2 regions of the Marinobacter sp. THAF197a genome follow, and region 2 is predicted to be linked to the other one. Evidence: riboswitches for the same ligand, from Rfam matches in the RefSeq annotation. Region 2 holds a riboswitch; the other holds the start of a gene.

Region 1 (10,470 bases), 310 kb from region 2:
CCGATGCGGTGTTCTCAAGTCTGTTCTGGTACCTGCTTGCCGGGCTGCCGGGTGTGGTTTTGCACCGATTGATCAACACCCTGGACGCCATGTGGGGCTATCGCAACTCCCGATTTCTTTACTTCGGTCGGTTTGCCGCCAGGCTGGATGACCTCATGAACTGGCTGCCTGCCCGGCTGACCGCCCTCACTTACGCGATGTTGGGAAGTACCCGGGTGGCGCTCCGTTGTTGGCGTACCCAGGCAAGAACCTGGGATAGCCCCAATGCCGGGCCAGTGATGTCCGCCGGGGCGGGCGCCCTTGGTGTGACCCTCGGTGGACCGGCGCCCTATGCCAACGGCATCAAGGAACGGCCAGTGTTAGGTCGTGGTCCCGGGGCCTCGGCAGCGACAATCGAAGGTGCCATTGCCCTGGTACAGCGTGGGGTAATGCTGTGGTTGTCGGTGCTATTCGTCCTCGCCCTTGCCTGCAGCTGGGTGGTGCGTGGAGGTGCAGGATGACGGCCTTCGACCTTCCTGAATCCCCGGAGCATGGCGGGCGGTTACAGGCTGCAATACAGCGTTGGGGCATTCCCCGCGAGCAATGGCTTGATCTGTCCACCGGCATCAATCCGGTACCCTGGCCGGTTCCGGCCATTCCACCGGAGGTATGGCAACGACTGCCAGAGCCGGACGATGGGCTGGAGGAGATCATCCGTTGCTGGGCGGGTGCGCCGGAACGGGCCAGTTGCCTGCCGGTGGCGGGATCCCAGGCGGCGATCATGGCCCTGCCTTCGGTGCGCACCAGGGCGCATGGTGTTGGTCGGGTGGCGGTGCCTGTGCCGGGATATCGCGAGCACGGTCATGCCTGGCGTCGCGCCGGTTTCGAGGTGGTGGCGATTCCTGAGCAGGCAACAGAACAAGACGATCTGACCTGGCTGGATTCTGTGGATGTGGTGGTGTGGATACAGCCGAATAATCCGACCGGGCAGCTGGTCGATCCGGCCCGTCTCCTGCTGTGGCACCAACGATTGCAGGCGCGTGGGGGCTGGCTGGTGCTTGATCAGGCCTTTGTCGAGGGAGAGCCCGGGTTCGGGTTGGAACCCTGGGCGGGCGCGCCGGGTCTGATACTTCTGCGATCACTGGGCAAGTTTTTCGGCCTGGCCGGGATTCGCGCCGGGGTAGTATTGGCCAGCCCGGAACTGGCCCGTGCGCTGGCTCTTGAATTGGGCCCCTGGACCGTCAGTGGCCCGGCGCGTTATTTGATGGCAAGAGCTCTGGCTGACAGGACATGGCAGGTGGAGGCGCGGGGCAGGCTGCAGACGTCACGGCTGCGGATGGACGGTCTGCTCAGGAAATCGGGCATGCCAGCAGCTACCGGCACGTTGCTGTTTCGCACGATCCATCACGAACACGCAGCATCAATAGCGGACGAGTTGGCTCATCGTGCCATCCTGGTCAGGCGTTTTGATGAGTCGTCAGCCTTGCGCTTTGGTTTGCCGCCCGATGAGTCCGGCTGGCAACGTCTGGGAAGTGCGTTGTCTGAATTAACATATCTCATTGACCACCCCCACCCTGGTTGATAGTCTTGCCGGCAATTTCAGGTGCTCTGAGCGTTCCAACCGGGCTGGCGATAGTCCGGCGAACGCAGTGAGTGAAACGGGAAGCCGGTGAGAGCCCGGCGCTGCCCCCGCAACGGTAATCAGGTGAAAGGCAATCCAATGCGCCACTGTGCCTCTGGCATGGGAAGGTGATTGCCCCGGAGCATCCGCTCCACCTGGAAGCCCGGAGACCGGCCTGGAATTTGGAGCCCATGAGTTCCAGACACCTACGTTGCGGAGGGCAGCGGCGGTGGGTGAACCGGCCAATGCAACTGATCGACGCCCCTCCACCCTCCGTCAATACAGACATTTCTCCTCCGCATTAATCAGTATCAACCGCACGGGTGAGTGCGGCGCGAAGCGAGTGAAGAAATGAAGCGTTCCCAAGTCTTGTCTGCCCTTGTGTTCATACCTTTTGCCCTACCGGCGACTGGTTCAGAATCTGAACCCGCCCCGGATACTCTCGAGCCTATTGTTGTAACTGCCACGCTTGGCCCCCGTACGGTGGGAGAAAGCCTGTCGTCGGTGACGGTCATCGAAGAAGAAACCATCCGTCGCGAGGCAGCTGCCGAATTTACCGATCTGCTGGCGGCGCAGCCCGGCATTGATCTGGTCACTAACGGGTCATTTGGCAAGAACACCAGTGTATTCACTCGTGGCACCGCGAATGATTCCACGGTCTTTCTGGTTGATGGTGTGCGCCTTCGCTCTGCTACCAGCGGTGGCGCGCCTTGGCAGTATTTTCCCGTTGATCTGGTCGAGCGTGTGGAAATCGTCAGGGGCCCCCGCAGCGCACTCTATGGCGCTGACGCGGTAGGCGGTGTCATTCAGGCATTTACACTGGATCCAAAGCATGGTGGCCGAGGGTGGGTTGAAACCGGAGCAGGCAATTTCAACACTCAGAAAACCAGTGCTGGCGCATCGGCGACTCACGGAGCAACCCGGTTCAGCCTCAGCGGGCTGCACAAGGAAACCGATGGCACCAGAATAGTGAAAGATGGCGAGGACAAAGGCTTTCGCAACACCGCCGGCGTCGGGCGTGTTGTGCATGAATTGCCGAGCGGAGGAGAGGCCAGTTTCGTCATAATGCAGTCAGAGGGCAATACTGAGTTTGACGGTGGCAACACGGATTTTATGATCCGGACCGTCGGCGTCACATTGAATACTCCTGTCAGTGATTATTGGGCGACGTCCATCCAGCTTTCCGAATCTGCTGACGAGCAAGAAAGCTTCCGCAGTGCCGGCGATTCTGTATTCAACACCAAAACCCGAACCGCACGATGGGAAAACACTTTCACCGCAGGCGTGCACGAGCTCGCAGTCGGGGGAGAGCTGCAATCCGACGAAGTGAAAAGCACCATCGAGTTCGATGAGAACAGTCGCACCAATGCCGCGTTATTCACCCAGCTGCGCTTAAACTTCGGCCCTTCCGATATTCAGTTGTCCTTTCGCGGCGACGACAACGAGGCCTACGGTCGACAGGAAACCGGCGGCATTGCCCTTGGCCACTCGTTTGACCGTTCCCACCGGGTACGGGTGAGTTATGGCACCTCTTTCCGGGCGCCTACGTTCAATGATCTTTACTATCCTTTGGAGATATTCGATTTCGGTGGCAGTTATGCCGGCAACCCGGACCTCAAACCGGAGGAAGGAGCGTCCGTGGAGTTGGGGCTTAGCGGTCGTTACGAACACTGGTACTGGGATGCCGCTCTTTATCAGCTGGACGTAGAGAATCTGATTGAACTCCAGAGCATCAGCGGTGATCTCCGGCCTGCCAACGTGAGTGAAGCCCGTATTCGTGGCGCGGAGCTGGCCTCAGGTCTGCGTTCGAATGGTTGGGATCTTGGGGTCAAACTCACCTTGATGGATCCGCGCGACCGTGAGACGGATAACCGCCTGCGTCGTCGCAGTCACCAATCGCTGAGGGTTGACCTGGACCGTCAAATGGGTGCCTGGAGCCTGGGAGGCACCGCTCTGGCCAGTGGTTACCGCTACGATGATGCTAATAATCAAAATCGTTTACCGGGCTACGTCACCTTCAACCTTCGTGCAGGGTGGGAATTTGCTCCGGACTGGACAGCACGGCTGACGCTTCAGAACGTTACGGATAAGGAATACGCGACGGCAACCCGATTTGATGGTTCAGGATACCTGGCGGCGGGCACCGCAGGGTTTCTTTCGGTTCGCTATGACTTCCGATAAAACTGCATAATCTTGCCGGGGAGGCGCCAGTGGGAAAGCTTAAGGGTGTGAGCATACTGCTCGGCTGGATGCTGTTGGCATCTCCGGCCCTGGCATCCTATGTCTGCGCCACGGATGATCTGGGCGAGGAGATATGCCTGGAACACCCGGCAAAACGCATTGCCGCACTTTCGCCTGGGGCGACAGAACTGGCATGGGCAGCGGGCGCCGGTGACCAGGTGGTTGCCGTGGTGGCTTACAGCGATTATCCCCCGGCAGCCCGAGAGGTCGCTTCAGTGGGTAGCCATACCCGCATGGATATGGAACGGCTGCTGGAGCTGCAGCCGGATCTCGTGATTGGCTGGGTAACCGGGAACCCGACGGAGCAGCTGGTCACACTCAAGGATATGGGCGTCCCGGTGTTCTCCATTGAGCCCCGGAGTTTTGAAGCTGTCTCCAACACCATTGAGCGCATCTCCATACTGGCAGGTACTGAAGCAAAAGGCTTTGCAGAGGCAGAGCGATTCCGTCAGGGCATTGCCGACTTGCAGGGGGCGTACGCCAAGGCTGATCCGGTGCCGGTGTTTTACCAGGTTTGGGATGAGCCCCTGATGACGGTCAACAGCCAGCACCTGATCGGTGAAATGATTGAACTTTGCGGTGGTGATAACGTGTTTGGTCAGCTGGACCGGCTAGTGCCGAGGATCAGTGCGGAAGCGGTGATTGCGGCGAATCCCGAGGCCATTCTGGCGGGTGGAATGGGTGAGGAGAATCGCCACTGGCTGACGCGCTGGCAGGCATTCCCCAGCATCACTGCGACAGAGCGAAACAACCTGTTTTTTATCCCGCCGTCACTGGTTCAGCGACCGACTCCGAGAATGCTTGAGGGAACGCAATTGTTTTGCGAGAAACTGGAGGTGGCCCGTGGCCGACGGCCCTAGTGGAGTAGCGGTGTGATACGCCCGATCACCCTGCCCCTTGCCGTTCTGGCCGCAGCCGGGCTGATCGCCATGGTGATGTCGGTCGGTATTGGCAGTGTTGCAATTGCACCTGCGGACGTGTTGTTGGTGTTTCTGGGTGAGGGCTCCAACCTGCACCGCACTCTGATTCTTGAGCTCCGGCTACCCAGAACGCTGTCGGCCTTTGCCACCGGAGGTCTGCTGGCGGTGGCCGGGGCATTGATGCAGGTGCTGCTGCGTAACCCGCTTGCCGATCCCTATGTGTTGGGGCTGTCCGGGGGTGCCGCCGTGGGGGCATTGCTGGCGATGTTGGCGGGGCTCGGCGGCGCGGTTATCTCCGGTTCGGCCTTTGCCGGTGCCATGCTGGCCACCTTGATGGTGTTCGGGCTCGCCCACGGCACCGGCAGCTGGACGCCCTCCCGCCTTTTGCTAACGGGGGTTGTGGTGGCGGCTGGCTGGGGCGCGGTCATTACCTTGATGCTGGCTATCAGCCCGGCCAGAGAGTTGCCGGGCATGTTGTACTGGCTAATGGGCGATGTGTCCTACGCCAGGGCGCCCTGGCCGGGGCTTGGCGTGCTGGTGCTGGTCTGTGCGCTAGTGGTGCCTCTTGGCCGCAGTCTGAATGTATTGGCCCGTGGCCCCATGCAGGCTGCTGCCCTGGGGATCTCAGTGCGCCCACTGGAATGGCTGATTTACATACTGGCCAGCCTGCTCACGGCCACGGCGGTGACCATGGCCGGTAGCATAGGCTTTGTAGGGCTGGTGGTCCCGCATATGCTCCGGTTGGTGCTTGGTAACGACCAGCGCCTGATTTTACCGGCCTGTGCGTTAGCCGGTGGCACACTGTTGGTGCTGGCGGATACCCTGGCAAGGGTTGTGATCGCGCCGGAGCAACTGCCGGTGGGTGTGATCACCGCGCTGTTGGGCGTTCCCACTTTCCTGTATCTGTTGTACCGGAGTCGCTGATGTCCGGTAAACAACGCCCCCCAATGCAAACCCTGAGTACCCGGGAACTGGTCATCGATATTCCTGGCCGGGCCGACAGTTATCCTTTGGATCTGGCAATAAAATCAGGTCAGGTTTGGGGCGTACTCGGGCCCAACGGTGCCGGCAAGACCACGCTGTTGCACACCCTCGCAGGCCTTCGTTCGCCCCGCGCCGGTGCTTTGTTCCTGAATGATGTACCTACAGCGAAGCTAAAGCGGAGAGCCCTCTCCCAACAGTTGGGGCTGGTGTTCCAGGACCGACAGGATGGCTTCCCGGCAACGGTACTGGAAACCGCGCTGATCGGGCGTCATCCGTGGCTGGCGCCCTGGCAGATGGAAGGGGCAGACGATCTGGCCATGGCAGAGAGATCACTGGAAGCGCTCGATGTCCTGCATCTGAAAAACCGCCTGGTCAGCACCCTGTCTGGCGGCGAACGCCAGCGAGTGGCGATTGCCACGCTGGTGACTCAGTCGCCCCACACCTGGCTGCTGGATGAACCGACAAATCACCTGGACCTGCACCACCAGGTGGCCGTCATGAAATTACTCACTGACCGGGCGGCAGCGGGTAACGCCATTTTCATGTGCCTGCACGACCTGAACCTGGCTGCCCGCTGGTGTGATCATATTTTGCTGATGTACCCCAATGGTGAAACCTGCTGGGGCCCGGCAGAAAGGATGCTGGTGCCGAATGCTCTGGAACGTTTGTATAACCAGCAACTGACAACGGTGGAAGTGGATGGCGCGCCTTTCTTTGTGCCAAAACGAGACTAACTCAGAAGTATCGCGAGGGCAGCGTGTCCCGGAATGCCCTGCCCCGCTGCCCGTCCGCACCGAATTCAGGCGACAGGAAAAGCAACACATGCCAGACAACAAAGTCCCAGCGGCCATGATCACCGCCCCGGGTTCCGGCCAGGGCAAATCCATGGTTACGGCCGCCCTGGCGCGCCTGCACCGGAACGCCGGACGGAACGTCCGGGTGTTCAAACACGGGCCGGATTACCTTGATCCCATGGTGCTGGAGGTGGCCTCCGGTAACCCGGTTTACCAGTTGCACCCCTGGATGACCGGCGAGGACGAGTGCCGGTGGCGGCTGGCCGAGGCCGCCCAGAGCGCCGACCTGATCCTGGTGGAGGGCTCCATGGGCTTGTTTGATGGCAGCCCCAGCAGCGGTGATCTGGCCAAACTGGCGGGTATTCCTGCCTTGCCCGTCATTGATGCCAAAGGCATGGCTCAGACCTTCGGCGCGGTTGCCCTGGGCTTGGCGAGCTTTGATTCCGAACTCCCTGTTCATCAGGTAATTGCCAACAAGATTGGCAGTCCCTACCACGGCGAGCTGTTACGGGAGAGCCTGCCGGATGGCATCAGTCTGTTGGGCGCGATACCCCGAAACGATGCCATGAATATCCCGGACCGGCACCTTGGGCTGGTCCAGGCGGCAGAAATGGACGACCTCAGTGATCGGCTGGATAGAGCGGCCGAAGTCCTGACATCAGCGGGTCTGGATGTACTTCCCAAGCCCGTCCCTTTTCATTTTCAGGCACCACCCAGGCCAGAACCGCTGCTGACCGGGCGCCGGATCGCCGTGGCCAGGGATGCGGCCTTCAGCTTTATCTACCGGGCCAACCTGGATCTGCTCACAGCCATGGGCGCTGAGCTGGTGTATTTTTCGCCCCTGCACGATTCGGAAGTACCGATGGCCGACGCGCTCTGGCTGCCGGGCGGCTATCCGGAACTGCATGCCCGGAGCTTGGCGGAAAACCAGCCTATGCAATTGTCGATCCGCGCCTTCCATCAGGCCGGTAAGCCCATTCTGGCAGAGTGTGGCGGGCTAATGGCCTGTGCCGAAGAACTGGCAGACAAAGACGGCACGGTGCATGGCCTGCTGGGCCTGGTACCCGGGCGCGCTACCATGGCTAACCGTTTGACCGCGCTGGGGCTGCAAAGTCTGGAAACCCAGCTGGGCGGGTTGCGGGGCCACACCTATCACCATTCCAGTCTTGATACCCCTTGGCAACCTGCGGCCAGGGCGAAGAAGCAGGCCGGCTCTGACGGAGAGGCGGTGTATCGCCACCAGAATCTGGTGGCCAGCTATTTTCACGGCTACTTCCCGTCGTCGCCGGCCTTGGTTGCCGCGATCTTTCGCGGCGAGGACATCCGGTTTTCCTGATGAATACAAATGCGTGAATCCAAGGAGAGTCATCATGCGTGAACGCGCCAAAGACCCCGAACGCCATGCCAAGCGCATGGCCGCCAAACAGAAAATCATGCAGGAACGTATCGCCCGTGCCCAGAAAGAACAGGGCGTGTTGCTGGTGCTGACCGGCCCAGGCAAAGGCAAGAGCAGTTCCGGCTTCGGCATGGTAGCCCGGGCTCTGGGCCATGGTATGAAAGTGGGCATCGTCCAGTTTATCAAGGGCGCCTTCAGCACCGGCGAGGAAGCGTTCTTCCGGGGGCTGCCGAACGTGACCTACCACGTGATGGGACAGGGCTACACCTGGGACACCCAGAATCGGGAACAGGATGTGCAGAGTGCGACTGAAGCGTGGAATATCGCAGCTGATATGCTCAGGGACGACAGCTATGACCTGATTCTGCTGGACGAACTGAATATCGCGCTGAAGTACGACTACATCGACCTGGACCGGGTGCTGGACGACCTGCAGGCCCGGCCGGAAATGCAGCATGTCGTGGTCACCGGCCGTGGTGCTCCCCAGGAACTGATCGACCTGGCCGACACCGTGACCGAAATGGGTGTGGTCAAGCACGCCTTCAAGGATCAGGGCATCAAGGCCCAGAAGGGCGTGGAGCTGTAAATGCCCACTCTGATGGTGCAGGGTACCACCTCGGATGCCGGCAAGACCACGGTGGTGGCGGCCCTGTGTCGCTGGCTGGCGCGTCAGGGGGTGTCGGTGGCACCGTTCAAACCCCAGAACATGGCCCTGAACAGTGCGGTCACTGTGGATGGCGGCGAAATTGGCCGCTCCACGGCGTTGCAGGCACTGGCCTGTGGTCTGGAGCCCCACAGTGACATGAACCCGGTGTTACTGAAGCCCCAGAGCGATTGCGGGGCCCAGGTCATCCTGCGGGGGAAGGTCCACGGCAATATGGATGCGCTGGATTACCATGCCTACAAGGCCGAGGCCATGGCCTCCGTGCTGGCCAGTTGGCAGGCCCTGGACGAGCGTTATGATGTGATCATTGCCGAGGGTGCCGGTAGCCCGGCGGAAATCAACCTGCGGGCCAACGACATTGCCAACATGGGGTTTGCTGAGGCCGCTGATTGCCCGGTGCTGTTAGTAGGTGATATCGATAAAGGCGGTGTGTTTGCCCAGTTGGTGGGCACCCTGGCGTTGATCTCCGACAGTGAACAAGCCAGAACGGCCGGATTTATCATCAATCGGTTCCGGGGTGACATTGCGCTGTTGGAGCCCGGGCTGGACTGGCTGGCCGAACACACTGGCAAGCCGGTGTTCGGGGTCTTGCCCTACCTGCACGGGTTGGTGATAGATTCCGAAGACAGTGTCAGTGCCGCCGGTACCAGCGAGGCCGGCGCCTTGAAAGTGGTGGTGCCGGTACTGCCCAGGATCAGCAACCACAATGATTTTGATCCGTTGCGATTGAACCCGGGGGTGGACCTGGTTTTCGTGGGGCCGGATGCGCCCATTCCACCGGCGGATCTGATTATTCTGCCCGGCAGCAAAAGTACCCGCCACGACCTGCAGTGGCTGAAACAACAGGGCTGGCCCGAGGCCATCCAGAAACATCTGCGCTATGGCGGCAAGCTGCTGGGTATCTGTGGCGGATTCCAGATGCTGGGGCTTCGGGTGGAAGACCCGGACGGGCTGGAAGGCGAAGTTGGCAATACCGAGGGCCTGGCACTGTTCGAGATGGTCACCCGCATGGTGTCGGGTAAGCAGCTCAGACAGGTGACCGGTAGGCTATCCACCGAGGTTGCTGGAAGTGGTGTTAAGGCGACAATGACCGGCTATGAAATGCACAACGGAGTCACCGAAGGCTCAGCGCTGGCCAGGCCTTTTGCGCTGATTGATGGGCGACCGGACGGTGCGGTCAGCGCCGACGGTCAGGTGGTGGGCACCTATGTGCACGGTCTCTTTGATGAGCCTGCCGCTTGCGATGCCATTCTTCGCTGGGCTGGTCTCAATACACAGAGTGCGCAGTCAGTGGATTATCAGAGTCACCGTCTGCAGCAGCTCGACCGCCTGGCAGATCAGGTGGAACAGTATTTGGACACGGACCGGTTAAGGAGCCTGTTGCAGTTATGAGCAACCAGAACGACCCATTCACGGATGCCCAACGTGAGGGGCTTTACCGGGCCATCTTCGAGCGTCGGGATGTGCGCTCGCAGTTCTTGCCGGATGCCATTCCGGATGAGGTGCTGGCCCGTATTCTGAGGGCAGCCCACCATGCGCCGTCAGTGGGATTCATGCAGCCCTGGGATTTCATCGTTATCGACAGCCTGGCGGTGCGCGAGCAGGTGCTGGCCAGCTTCAATGAGGAAAACACAAAAGCCTCGGAAAACTACACCGGCGAGCGACAGCAGACCTACCGGACACTCAAACTTCAGGGCATTCTGGAGAGTCCCATTAATCTATGCATTACCTGTGACCGTTCCCGCGGCGGGCCCCATGTGCTCGGCCGTAACTCGATCATGGAAATGGATCTGTTCAGCACCTGTCTGTCGGTACAAAACCTGTGGTTGGCGGCGCGAGCAGAGGGTATTGGTGTGGGCTGGGTCAGTATT
Region 2 (10,470 bases):
TGGCCATTGGCCTGGTGATGTGTTGGGGTAAAGCAGGCATTCTCAGCCTGGGACAGGGCGTTTTTTTCGGGCTTGGCGGCTACTGCATGGCGATGTACCTCAAGCTTGAGGCCTCAACGCCGGAAGCCACGGCCATACAGTCAACGCCCGGCATCCCGGACTTCATGGACTGGAATCAGATCACCGCTTTGCCCTGGTTCTGGGAGCCGTTCAACAGTTTTGCCTTCACCCTGATTGCCGTGATCGGGGTGCCGGTTCTGCTGGCCTTCATTATCGGCGTTGCCATGTTCACCCGGCGCGTGGGCGGCGTCTACTTTGCCATCATCACCCAGGCCATCGCGGCCATCCTGACCATCCTGATCATTGGTCAGCAGGGTTACACCGGCGGCATCAACGGCATCACCGACCTGAGAACCCTGATGGGTTGGGACATCCGCACCGATGAAGCGAAAACGGCCCTCTACTTCGTAACGGTTGCGCTGTTGTTCGTCTGTCTGTTCGCTGCCCGCCTGATCCAGAAGCGCAAACTCGGGCGAATCCTGGTGGCGATGAATACCCAGGAAACACGGGTGCGGTTCTCGGGCTATGACGTGGCCGCCTTCAAAATCTTCGTGTTTTGCCTGGCGGCGGCTTTTGCCGGCATCGGCGGCGCGCTGTTTACCTTGAGCGTCGGCTTCATGTCGCCCTCGTTCATCGGCATCGTGGCATCCATCGAGATGGTGATCTTCTGCGCACTGGGTGGCCGTCTATCCATCCTTGGTGCGGTCTACGGCGCACTGCTGGTGAATGCCGCCAAGAGCGGTTTTTCCGAATCCTTCCCGGAGCTCTGGCCCTTCGCCATGGGTGCGCTGTTCATCGGTGTTGTTCTGGCCTTCCCGAACGGCCTCGCCGGTCTGTATCAGACCTATGTCATGCCCCTGGAAGACCGGTTGTTTCGGCGAAAGCGAGGCTCTGTTGAGGGCCGAAACGTCGCTGCAACCGCGCCCGCCAACACCAAGGATCTGGAGGATAAGGCCAGTAATTACGACTCGATGATTGACCAGTACAGCCCGGAGAAATCCTGATGAAAGCAGCCAAAAGCAAAAGTAAGGACTTTTTGTTGGCGGTAGAGGGACTGACCGTATCGTTCGACGGCTTTAAAGCGGTAGACGACCTGTCCTTCTACCTGGACCCAAACGAAATCCGGGTGATCATCGGCCCCAATGGCGCCGGAAAAACCACGGTGCTGGACCTGATCTGCGGGAAAACCCGGGCCACGTCAGGCTCCATTCGCTTCCAGGGGCGGGAGCTGACAAAGATGAAAGAGCACCAGATTGTGCATTCTGGGGTTGGGCGTAAATTCCAGACCCCCTCGGTGTTCGAGGACCTCACCGTGTTCGAGAATCTCGAAGTGTCTTATCCGCAGGGCCACTCGGTGATGGGCGCCCTGGCGTTCAAGCGGGATCTTGCGGTGGTGGAGGAAATTGAAGCGGTTGCCCGGACCATTTTTCTTGAAGACATGCTTGAGCAGCCGGCGTCTCTGCTCAGTCATGGTCAGAAGCAGTGGCTTGAGATCGGCATGCTGCTGATTCAGAAGCCGAAGCTGATCATGTTGGATGAACCCGTAGCGGGCATGTCGGTGGTGGAGCGCAAGAAAACTGCCGAATTACTGAAAGTGATTACCCATGAACACACGGTTCTGGTGATCGAACACGATATGCAGTTTGTGGGTGACATTGCTGACCGGGTAACGGTGATGCACCAGGGCAAGGTGTTGTCGGAGGGGTCCATCGAGCACGTGAAGTCGGACCCGAAAGTCATCGAAGTCTACCTGGGGCATTGATCATGCTGAGCGTCAAACAACATTCGGTGGCCTACGGCCAGAGCAACATCATTGAGAACCTGGACCTTGAGATTGGCAGGAATGAGATCGTTGCCGTGGTTGGCCGCAATGGTATGGGCAAGACCACGTTGATGAAGTCCCTGGTGGGTATGACGCCGACCGGAGGTGGGCAGCTCCTGCTGGATGGTGCGGATCTTTCCAACCTTAAGAGTTTCCAGCGGGTGAGGGCAGGGATCGGCTTCGTACCCCAGGGCCGGATGATTTTTCCGACTCTTACCGTGAAGGAGAACATTGAGACCGGCCTGGCGGCGGTGGGCGAGAAGAAGATACCGGAGGATCTTTATGAGCTGTTTCCGGTGCTGAAGGAAATGCTGCATCGCCGGGGCGGCAACCTGTCTGGTGGACAGCAGCAACAGCTGGCGATTGCCCGAGCGCTGGCCACCCGGCCCAAGGTGTTGCTGCTGGATGAACCAACCGAGGGTATTCAGCCCAACATCATCAAGGACATTGCCAAGACTCTTCGGCGGATTCGCGATGAGCGAGGGTTGTCGATTGTGGTGTCGGAGCAGGTGTTGAGTTTTGTGATGGATGCGGCGGACCGGATTCTGGTGATCGAGAAGGGGGAGATTGTTCACGAGGAGCTTCGGGAGGAGGCGGATCAGGACAAGATTGCCAGTTATCTGGCTGTTTAATTCTGGGGTTTGGTGCAAGCCGCTGAGGCGGGGGCAGCCTTCCGAAACACGCCGTGAATACGTCCATGTAGGCTCGGATGCGCCATCCCTGGCGCATACGGTTTCGGAAGGCTGCCCCCGCCCCATCGGCCCGGACATGGGTGACAACCGCTATGCGGTGAGGAGCAAGCAGAATGAGACATGGTGATATTTCCAGCAGTAACGATACCGTCGGTGTGGCGGTGGTGAACTACAAGATGCCTCGGCTGCACAGCAAGGCCGAGGTGCTGGACAACGCGCGTAAGATTGCGGACATGATCAAAGGTATGAAGGTGGGGCTGCCGGGTATGGATCTGGTGGTGTTTCCGGAATACAGCACCATGGGGATCATGTACGACAACGACGAGATGATGGACACCGCTGCAGCCATCCCAGGCGACGAGACGGCGATTTTCTCGGCGGCGTGTCGTGAGGCCAATACCTGGGGGGTGTTTTCCCTGACCGGGGAGCGGCATGAGGATCACCCCAACAAGGCGCCTTACAACACGCTGGTGTTGATCAACAATGAAGGCGAGATTGTTCAGAAGTACCGCAAGTGCATTCCCTGGTGTCCGATTGAGGGCTGGTACCCCGGCGACACCACCTATGTGACTGAGGGCCCCAAGGGGATGAAGATCAGTCTGATCATCTGTGACGATGGCAACTATCCGGAGATCTGGCGGGATTGTGCCATGAAGGGTGCGGAGCTGATTGTGCGCTGCCAGGGCTATATGTACCCGGCCAAGGAGCAGCAGATCATGATGGCCAAGAGCATGGCCTGGGCCAATAACTGCTATGTGGCAGTGGCCAACGCCAGTGGTTTTGATGGCGTTTACTCCTACTTCGGGCACTCCGCTATCATCGGCTTTGATGGCCGCACCCTGGGTGAGTGCGGTGAGGAGGATATGGGGGTGCAGTACGCCCAGCTCTCGGTCAGCCAGATTCGTGATGCCCGGGCCAACGACCAGTCCCAGAACCACTTGTTCAAGCTTCTGCACCGGGGCTACACCGGTGTGCATGCCTCCGGTGACGGCGACAAGGGCATTGCCGATTGCCCGTTTGAGTTCTACCGCACCTGGGTGATGGATGCGCAGAAGGCGCAGGAGAATGTCGAAGCCATGACCCGCAAAACCGTGGGCACGGCTGAGTGCCCGGTGGGCGAGCTGCCGTTTGACGGTAAGGAAAAATCCGCAGAGGCTTAAGCCCGGGAGGCACAGATGCCGTTTATCAATGAACGGCTGGAAGCCAACCGGGAGACCAATGACAAGAACCGGGCCGCCTCAGGCCCGGTTCGTGCTTCCCGGTTTCGCTTCGAGCCTGAGGCTGTGATGGCCCGTTTGCGAGCAAACATTGTGGGCCAGGACGAGGCGCTCACGGCGATGGAGTCGATGCTGGTGCGGGTAAAAGCCGACATCGGTGAGGACAATCGGCCGCTGGCGGTGCACCTGTTTCTTGGCCCGACCGGTGTGGGCAAAACCGAGACCGTAAGGCTGATTGCCGAGGCCATTCATGGCCACCGCGATGGCCTGTGCCGCATCGACATGAATACCCTGGCACAGGAACATTATTCGGCGGCGCTCACCGGCGCACCGCCGGGTTACGTGGGCAGCAAGGAAGGCCATAGCCTGTTCGATCTGGACAAGGTTCAGGGCTCGTTCAGCAAACCCGGCATCGTGCTGTTCGACGAGATTGAAAAGGCCAGCAAAGAAGTGGTCCGCACCCTGCTGAATGTGTTGGATACTGGCCGGCTGGTGTTCCCCTCCGGCAATCGGGAAATCGACTTCCGCAATACCCTGATCTTTATGACCAGTAACGCCGGCGCGCTGGAGGCGGAGGCTCACCATCACCGTTATCAGCGAGGCTGGCGGCGATGGCTGGGGCTGTCACCCGGCTCTGGCGAAACCATTCGGGATGCCGCGCTTCGGCGCCATTTCGACCCGGAGTTTCTCAACCGGATTGACCAGATACTGAGTTACAACAGCCTCACCGACAACTGGCTGGACGCGCTGTTGGATATCGAGCTGGCGGGGCTGAACAAACGCCTGGCCCGAAAAAATGCAGAACTGACCCTGTCCCAGAACCTGCGCCGGGAGCTCTGCCGAGGCTACGACAGCCGTTATGGCGCACGGGAGATGTTACGGGCGTTTCGCCAGCGCCTGGAGCCGGCGGTTGCGCGGGCGTTGCTGGCCCATCCGGAGTGCCAGCGGTTTGAGGCCGATGTGGATAAACACACGGTCAGCGTTCGCCAATACGTCGAATGACGTAGGCACCGGGGCCATTTCGCGAATACCTGCCCGGCGCGGGATCTCCGATAGTAAAGCTGTGACTTAACCGTGCAAGCCAAACCCAAGGAGCGCCCGTTATGGCTGAAACCATCATCAAGATCGATCTGAACAAGTCTGCCTACGAGAACGACAAGATTCACAACCGCTGGCACCCGGACATTCCCCTGGTGGCCACCGTCAAACCCGGCGATGACTTCATCGTGGAGTGCTACGACTGGACCGGCGGCCAGATCAAGAACAACGACAGCGCCGACGACGTGCGCGATGTGGATCTCAGCCAGGTGCACTTCCTGTCGGGTCCGATTGGTGTGGAAGGCGCAGAGCCGGGTGACCTGCTGGAAGTCGACATTCTGGACATAGGTACGTTTGAGGAGAGCCAGTGGGGCTTCAACGGTTTCTTCTCCAAGCAGAACGGCGGTGGCTTTCTGACGGAACATTTCCCCGAAGCCCAGAAATCAATCTGGGACTTCAACGGCATGTTCACCAAGTCCCGGCACATTCCTAACGTGGAGTTTGCCGGGTTGATACATCCAGGGCTGATTGGTTGCCTGCCTTCCAAGGAACTTCTGGATACATGGAACAAGCGGGAAGCGGGCCTGGTAGCAACGGACCCTGACCGTGTGCCGGAGTTGGCTACTCTGCCTAACGGCGAAACGGCCCACATGGGCCAGATGAGAGGGGACGCGGCCAAGGCGGCTGGCGCTGAGGCCGCGCGAACCGTGCCACCGAGGGAGCATGGTGGCAACTGCGACATCAAGGATCTTTCCCGTGGCTCCAAAGTGTATTTTCCGGTTTACGTAGACGGCGCGGGACTGTCTGTGGGCGACCTGCACTTCAGCCAGGGTGATGGTGAGATTACGTTCTGTGGGGCCATCGAAATGGCCGGCTGGATTCACTTGCGGGTGAACCTGATCAAAGACGGCGTGCGAAAATACGGCATCAAGAACCCGGTGTTCAAGCCCAGCCCCATCAAGCCCCGCTACGACGATTATGTGATCTTTGAGGGCATCTCGGTGGATGAAGAGGGCGGCCAGCACTATCTGGACGTGCATGTGGCCTATCGCCAGGCCTGCCTGAATGCCATCGAATACATGACCAAGTTCGGCTACAGCAGGGCACAGGCTTACGCGATCCTTGGGTGTGCGCCGGTGGAGGGGCATATCAGCGGTGTGGTTGATATTCCCAACGCCTGTGCAACGCTCTGGCTGCCAACCGGCATCTTTGATTTCGACATCAACCCGTCAGCGGATGGCCCACAGAAGAAAGTCAGTGGCGGCATGGACGTGCCCCTGTCGAAAGACAAGGAGTAACCGACATGCCTGTGTATGACTACAAATGTCGGGAACACGGGTTGTTCCACCAGCTGGCCACCATGGAAGACTGTGCCAAGCCGGCGGAGTGCCCGACCTGTCAGGCGCTGTCACCCCGAGTCATAGTGCTGCCCCCGGAGATTGCCGCCATGGACCCGGCCAAACGATCGGCTCAGGACCGGAACGAGCGCTCGAAACACGAACCAGTGTTTTCGACTGCCGATCGCAGGGCACACGACAAGGAACACAGCCGAAGTTGTGGTTGCGGCTCACCGAAGCCGGGCAAATCCATGCTGTTCTACACCGCAGACGGTAAGAAAATGTTTCCCTCGATGCGGCCGTGGATGATCAGCCACTGACAACCGATTCGACGTTTCACGTGTTTGGCCCCGATACGGGGCCTTTTTTCGATACGCCATTCAGGGCTGCTCAAGCACCAGATCCCGATACCACGCTGTTGCCCGTTCACCGGTATTATCCGCATCCGACATGATGGCCACGCCAACAATGCGCGGGGGGTTCTCCCCGAACGCTTCCCGGTAATCCGCCACAATATCCCGTTCCACGGTGACCCACTCCCCGGTTTGCTCCGGGCCGGAATTGACCGCCACCATCATGGTCTGGTCGGTGAAGGCATTGGCGACAATGGATTGCTCTGGTAGCCGGTTGGCCCAGATGTAGTTCAGGGCATTACCCGGCAGGGACTCGCCAAACATCACCTCCACGGTTTTGCGCTTGGCCCGTTCAAAGAAGCCTGCTTTGTCGGGCTGAAATTCAAAGGCCACGTAGATTCGCGCCGGGTAGTCGTCGCCGGACTTTTTCCGGGCATCACCCTGGTCGAACACATTGGACACCTTCCATTGCCAGCGCAGAATCAGCGATTCGCCGGGTTCTAACGACAATCGGGCAATTAGGCCGGAGGCGCTGTTATCAGCAGTCGCCTTGACCACCTGAACACCGTCGTCCGTGACCAGCTCGTAGCGCGTGTGCCGGTCGATTCTGGGAAATTCCAGAGGTTCCCAACCATCAGATAATGAACTCATGGTGGAGAAGGGTTGCAGTAAAGGCGCCTGCGCCATCATCGCCGGGCTGGCCAATAGCAGAGCCAACACCCATGCAGTGACTGCCAGTGATGAACGCTTCATAGACTTGTCCTTTTGTTTTCGGGCCACTGCAGTGGCAGACAGCGGGCCTGCAATAAAGTGCCTTGTCAGTGGCTATTAGTCCGTATATAGTGACCAAATCCTTGGTTGACTACCATATGTTGTGATCATTCTCTGATCACTTCAGACATAAAGGTAGTCGGGAATCCGGTGAGAATCCGGAACTGACGCGCAGCGGTATTGGGGAACGAGCGTGGCATCAAGACACTGGCAAGCGCCGGGAAGTCGCCACGCAAGGCCGAACCAACAGGTTCACGCCCCTGAGTCCGAAGACCTGCCAGGGATAGACACTGCACCTTCGCGTTTCAAGGTGAGCAGGTAAGGATTATTGGCCACGGACGACACGGACACCCACGGACTACAAATATTCAAAAGATGGCAGCCCCATTTTTTGTCCGTGAAAGTCCGTGTCGTCCGTGGCCAGAAAGTCTTTTCTCCTGTGAACGCGAAGGTTGCACTAACAACGCGTGCACAAGGAGAAGCCCCATGTCTGCCACCGCTCTGGCCGAAGCCCCGGCCGCCGATACCCAGTCCCTTCAAGTTATTAAACGCAACGGCACCCTGGTTGGATTCAATCCCGCCAAAATCAGTGTGGCGGTGACCAAAGCGTTCCTGGCCGTGGAAGGCGACAAAGCCGCCGGTTCGGCCCGCATCAACGACGCCGTGCATCGGGTCACCGAACAGGTGGTGCAGGCCATCAGCCGGCGCCTGAAAGCCGGCGGTAAAGTGCATATTGAAGACATTCAGGACCAGGTGGAACTGGCCCTGATGCGGGCCGAAGAGCAAAAGGTGGCCCGGGCTTACGTGCTCTACCGGGAAGAGCACGCCCGCAAGCGCGCCATCGAAGAGCCCATGGAAGCGCACCCGCACCTGACCGTGAAAAAAGCCGACGGCAGCGTGGCGCCGCTGGACCTGGGCCTGATGAAGCTGCAGGTAGAACAGGCCGCCACCGGCCTGGACGGCATTGACGGCGAATCCCTGGTCGACGAAGCCCTGCGCAACCTGTACGACGGCATTGCAGAAACCGAAGTGCTCTCCGCCCTGATCATGACCGCCCGTGGCCGTATCGAGCAGGAGCCGGACTACAGCGCCGTCACCGCCCGGCTGTTGCTGGAACAGCTTCGCCTGGAAGCGGCTGAGGCCCTGGACCTGCCCCGCAACCAGCCGCTGGCAGAGGTTTATCCACAGGCCCTGAACGCGTTCATCCACGCCGGTATCCGCTACGAATTGCTGGACGAAGCCCTGGCCGCCTTTGACCTGGAACGCCTGGGCGCAGCCATCATCCCCGAGCGCGACCACCAGTTCGGTTTCCTCGGCCTGCAAACCCTGTACGACCGCTACTTCCTGCACTGGAACAAGGCCCGCCTGGAACTGCCCCAGGTATTCTTCATGCGAGTCGCCATGGGCCTGGCCCTGCGGGAAGACGACCCCAATGCCCGCGCCATCGAATTCTACAACCTGTTGTCATCTTTCGATTACATGGCCAGCACACCCACGCTGTTCAACAGTGGCACCCGCCATTCCCAGTTGTCCTCCTGCTACCTGACCACCGTCGGCGATGACCTGGAAGGCATTTACGGTGCCATCAGAGACAACGCCCTGTTGAGTAAATGGGCTGGCGGCCTGGGCAACGACTGGACCCCGGTGCGGGCGCTGGGCTCCCACATCAAAGGCACCAACGGCCAGAGCCAGGGCGTGGTGCCCTTCCTGAAAGTGGTCAACGACACCGCGGTGGCGGTGAACCAGGGTGGCAAGCGCAAAGGCGCCGTGTGTGCCTACCTGGAAAGCTGGCATCTGGACATCGAAGAATTCCTGGAGTTGCGCAAAAACACCGGCGACGAACGCCGCCGCACCCACGACATGAACACCGCCAACTGGGTGCCGGATTTGCTGATCGAACGCATGCGCGAAGACCGGGACTGGACCCTGTTTTCCCCCAGCGATGCGCCAGACCTGCACGACCTTTACGGCAACGCCTTCCGGGAACGCTACGAGCATTACGAAGCGCTGGCGGAGCAGGGTAAGATCAAACTGTTCAAGAAAATCCCTGCCAAACAACTGTGGCGCAAAATGCTCACCGTGCTGTTTGAAACCGGCCACCCCTGGGTTACCTTCAAAGACCCCTGCAACCTGCGTTCCCCGCAGCAGCACCAGGGCGTGGTGCACAGCTCCAACCTGTGCACCGAAATCACCCTGAACACCAGCGCCGACGAAATCGCCGTATGCAACCTGGGCTCGGTCAACCTGGCCGCCCACATCGCCAACGGCGAGCTGGACGTACAGCGCCTGGAACGCACCGTGACCACCGCCGTTCGCATGCTCGATAACGTCATCGATATCAACTTCTACGCCGTACCCCAGGCGAAGAACTCCAACCTCAAACACCGCCCCGTGGGCCTGGGCCTGATGGGCTTTCAGGACGCCCTCTACCAACTGGGCCTGCCCTACACCAGCCCGGAAGCCGTCGAGTTTGCTGATGTGGCCATGGAACAACTCAGCTACTTCGCCATCCGCGCCTCCGCCACCCTGGCCGGCGAACGGGGTGCCTATGAAACCTACGAAGGCTCCCTCTGGCAGCAAGGCATCCTACCCATCGATTCCATCAACCTGTTAAAGGAGAACCGTCGGGAAGGGGACCTGTCGCTCAACACCAACAGCCGCCTGGACTGGACACCGGTGCGCGAGCTGATTGCCAAACACGGCATGCGCAACAGCAACGTCATGGCCATCGCCCCCACCGCCACCATCTCCAACATCGTCGGTGTGTCTCAGTCCATCGAACCGGCGTACCAGAACCTGTTCGTGAAATCGAACCTCTCTGGCGAATTCACCGTGGTCAATCCCTCCCTGGTGCGCGACCTTAAAGCCGAAGGCCTGTGGGACAACGTGATGGTCAACGACCTCAAATACTTCGACGGCAGCGTCCAGCAGATCGACCGCATCCCACCGGTACTGAAAGCCCGCTACGCCACCGCCTTCGAAATCGACCCAAGATGGCTGGTAGAGGCCGCGGCAAGACGCCAGAAATGGTTGGACCAGGCCCAGAGCCTGAACCTGTACATGGCTGAACCCAGCGGCAAGAAACTGGATGCTCTGTACCAGTTGGCCTGGGAACGCGGTTTGAAAACCACCTACTACCTGCGCTCGTTGGGTGCCACCGGCGCCGAAAAGAGTGCCCCG

What was found. A riboswitch is a leader RNA that binds a small molecule or an ion and turns the genes downstream of it on or off. The one in region 2 is predicted to bind cobalamin.
Region 1: it holds a riboswitch for cobalamin, as region 2 does, so the genes downstream of both, FIV08_RS01090 (TonB-dependent receptor domain-containing protein) here and FIV08_RS19395 (ribonucleoside-diphosphate reductase subunit alpha) in region 2, are expected to answer to the same signal.

Annotation. Positions count from the first base shown of each region.
Region 1 covers NZ_CP045324.1:243,532-254,001, forward strand. The annotation lists gene cbiB (adenosylcobinamide-phosphate synthase CbiB) at 1-500, shown strand, start outside; gene cobD (threonine-phosphate decarboxylase CobD) at 497-1,561, shown strand; cobalamin riboswitch at 1,586-1,794, shown strand; gene FIV08_RS01090 (TonB-dependent receptor domain-containing protein) at 1,952-3,781, shown strand; gene FIV08_RS01095 (cobalamin-binding protein) at 3,811-4,701, shown strand; gene FIV08_RS01100 (FecCD family ABC transporter permease) at 4,771-5,685, shown strand; gene FIV08_RS01105 (ABC transporter ATP-binding protein) at 5,709-6,479, shown strand; gene FIV08_RS01110 (cobyrinate a,c-diamide synthase) at 6,568-7,875, shown strand; gene cobO (cob(I)yrinic acid a,c-diamide adenosyltransferase) at 7,910-8,521, shown strand; gene FIV08_RS01120 (cobyric acid synthase) at 8,522-9,991, shown strand; gene bluB (5,6-dimethylbenzimidazole synthase) at 9,988-10,470, shown strand, end outside.
Region 2 covers NZ_CP045324.1:4,201,292-4,211,761, reverse strand. The annotation lists gene urtC (urea ABC transporter permease subunit UrtC) at 1-1,064, shown strand, start outside; gene urtD (urea ABC transporter ATP-binding protein UrtD) at 1,064-1,822, shown strand; gene urtE (urea ABC transporter ATP-binding subunit UrtE) at 1,825-2,514, shown strand; gene FIV08_RS19420 (aliphatic amidase) at 2,688-3,734, shown strand; gene FIV08_RS19415 (AAA family ATPase) at 3,750-4,793, shown strand; gene fmdA (formamidase) at 4,895-6,127, shown strand; gene FIV08_RS19405 (FmdB family zinc ribbon protein) at 6,133-6,486, shown strand; gene FIV08_RS19400 (DUF3047 domain-containing protein) at 6,547-7,209, opposite strand; cobalamin riboswitch at 7,389-7,587, shown strand; gene FIV08_RS19395 (ribonucleoside-diphosphate reductase subunit alpha) at 7,777-10,470, shown strand, end outside.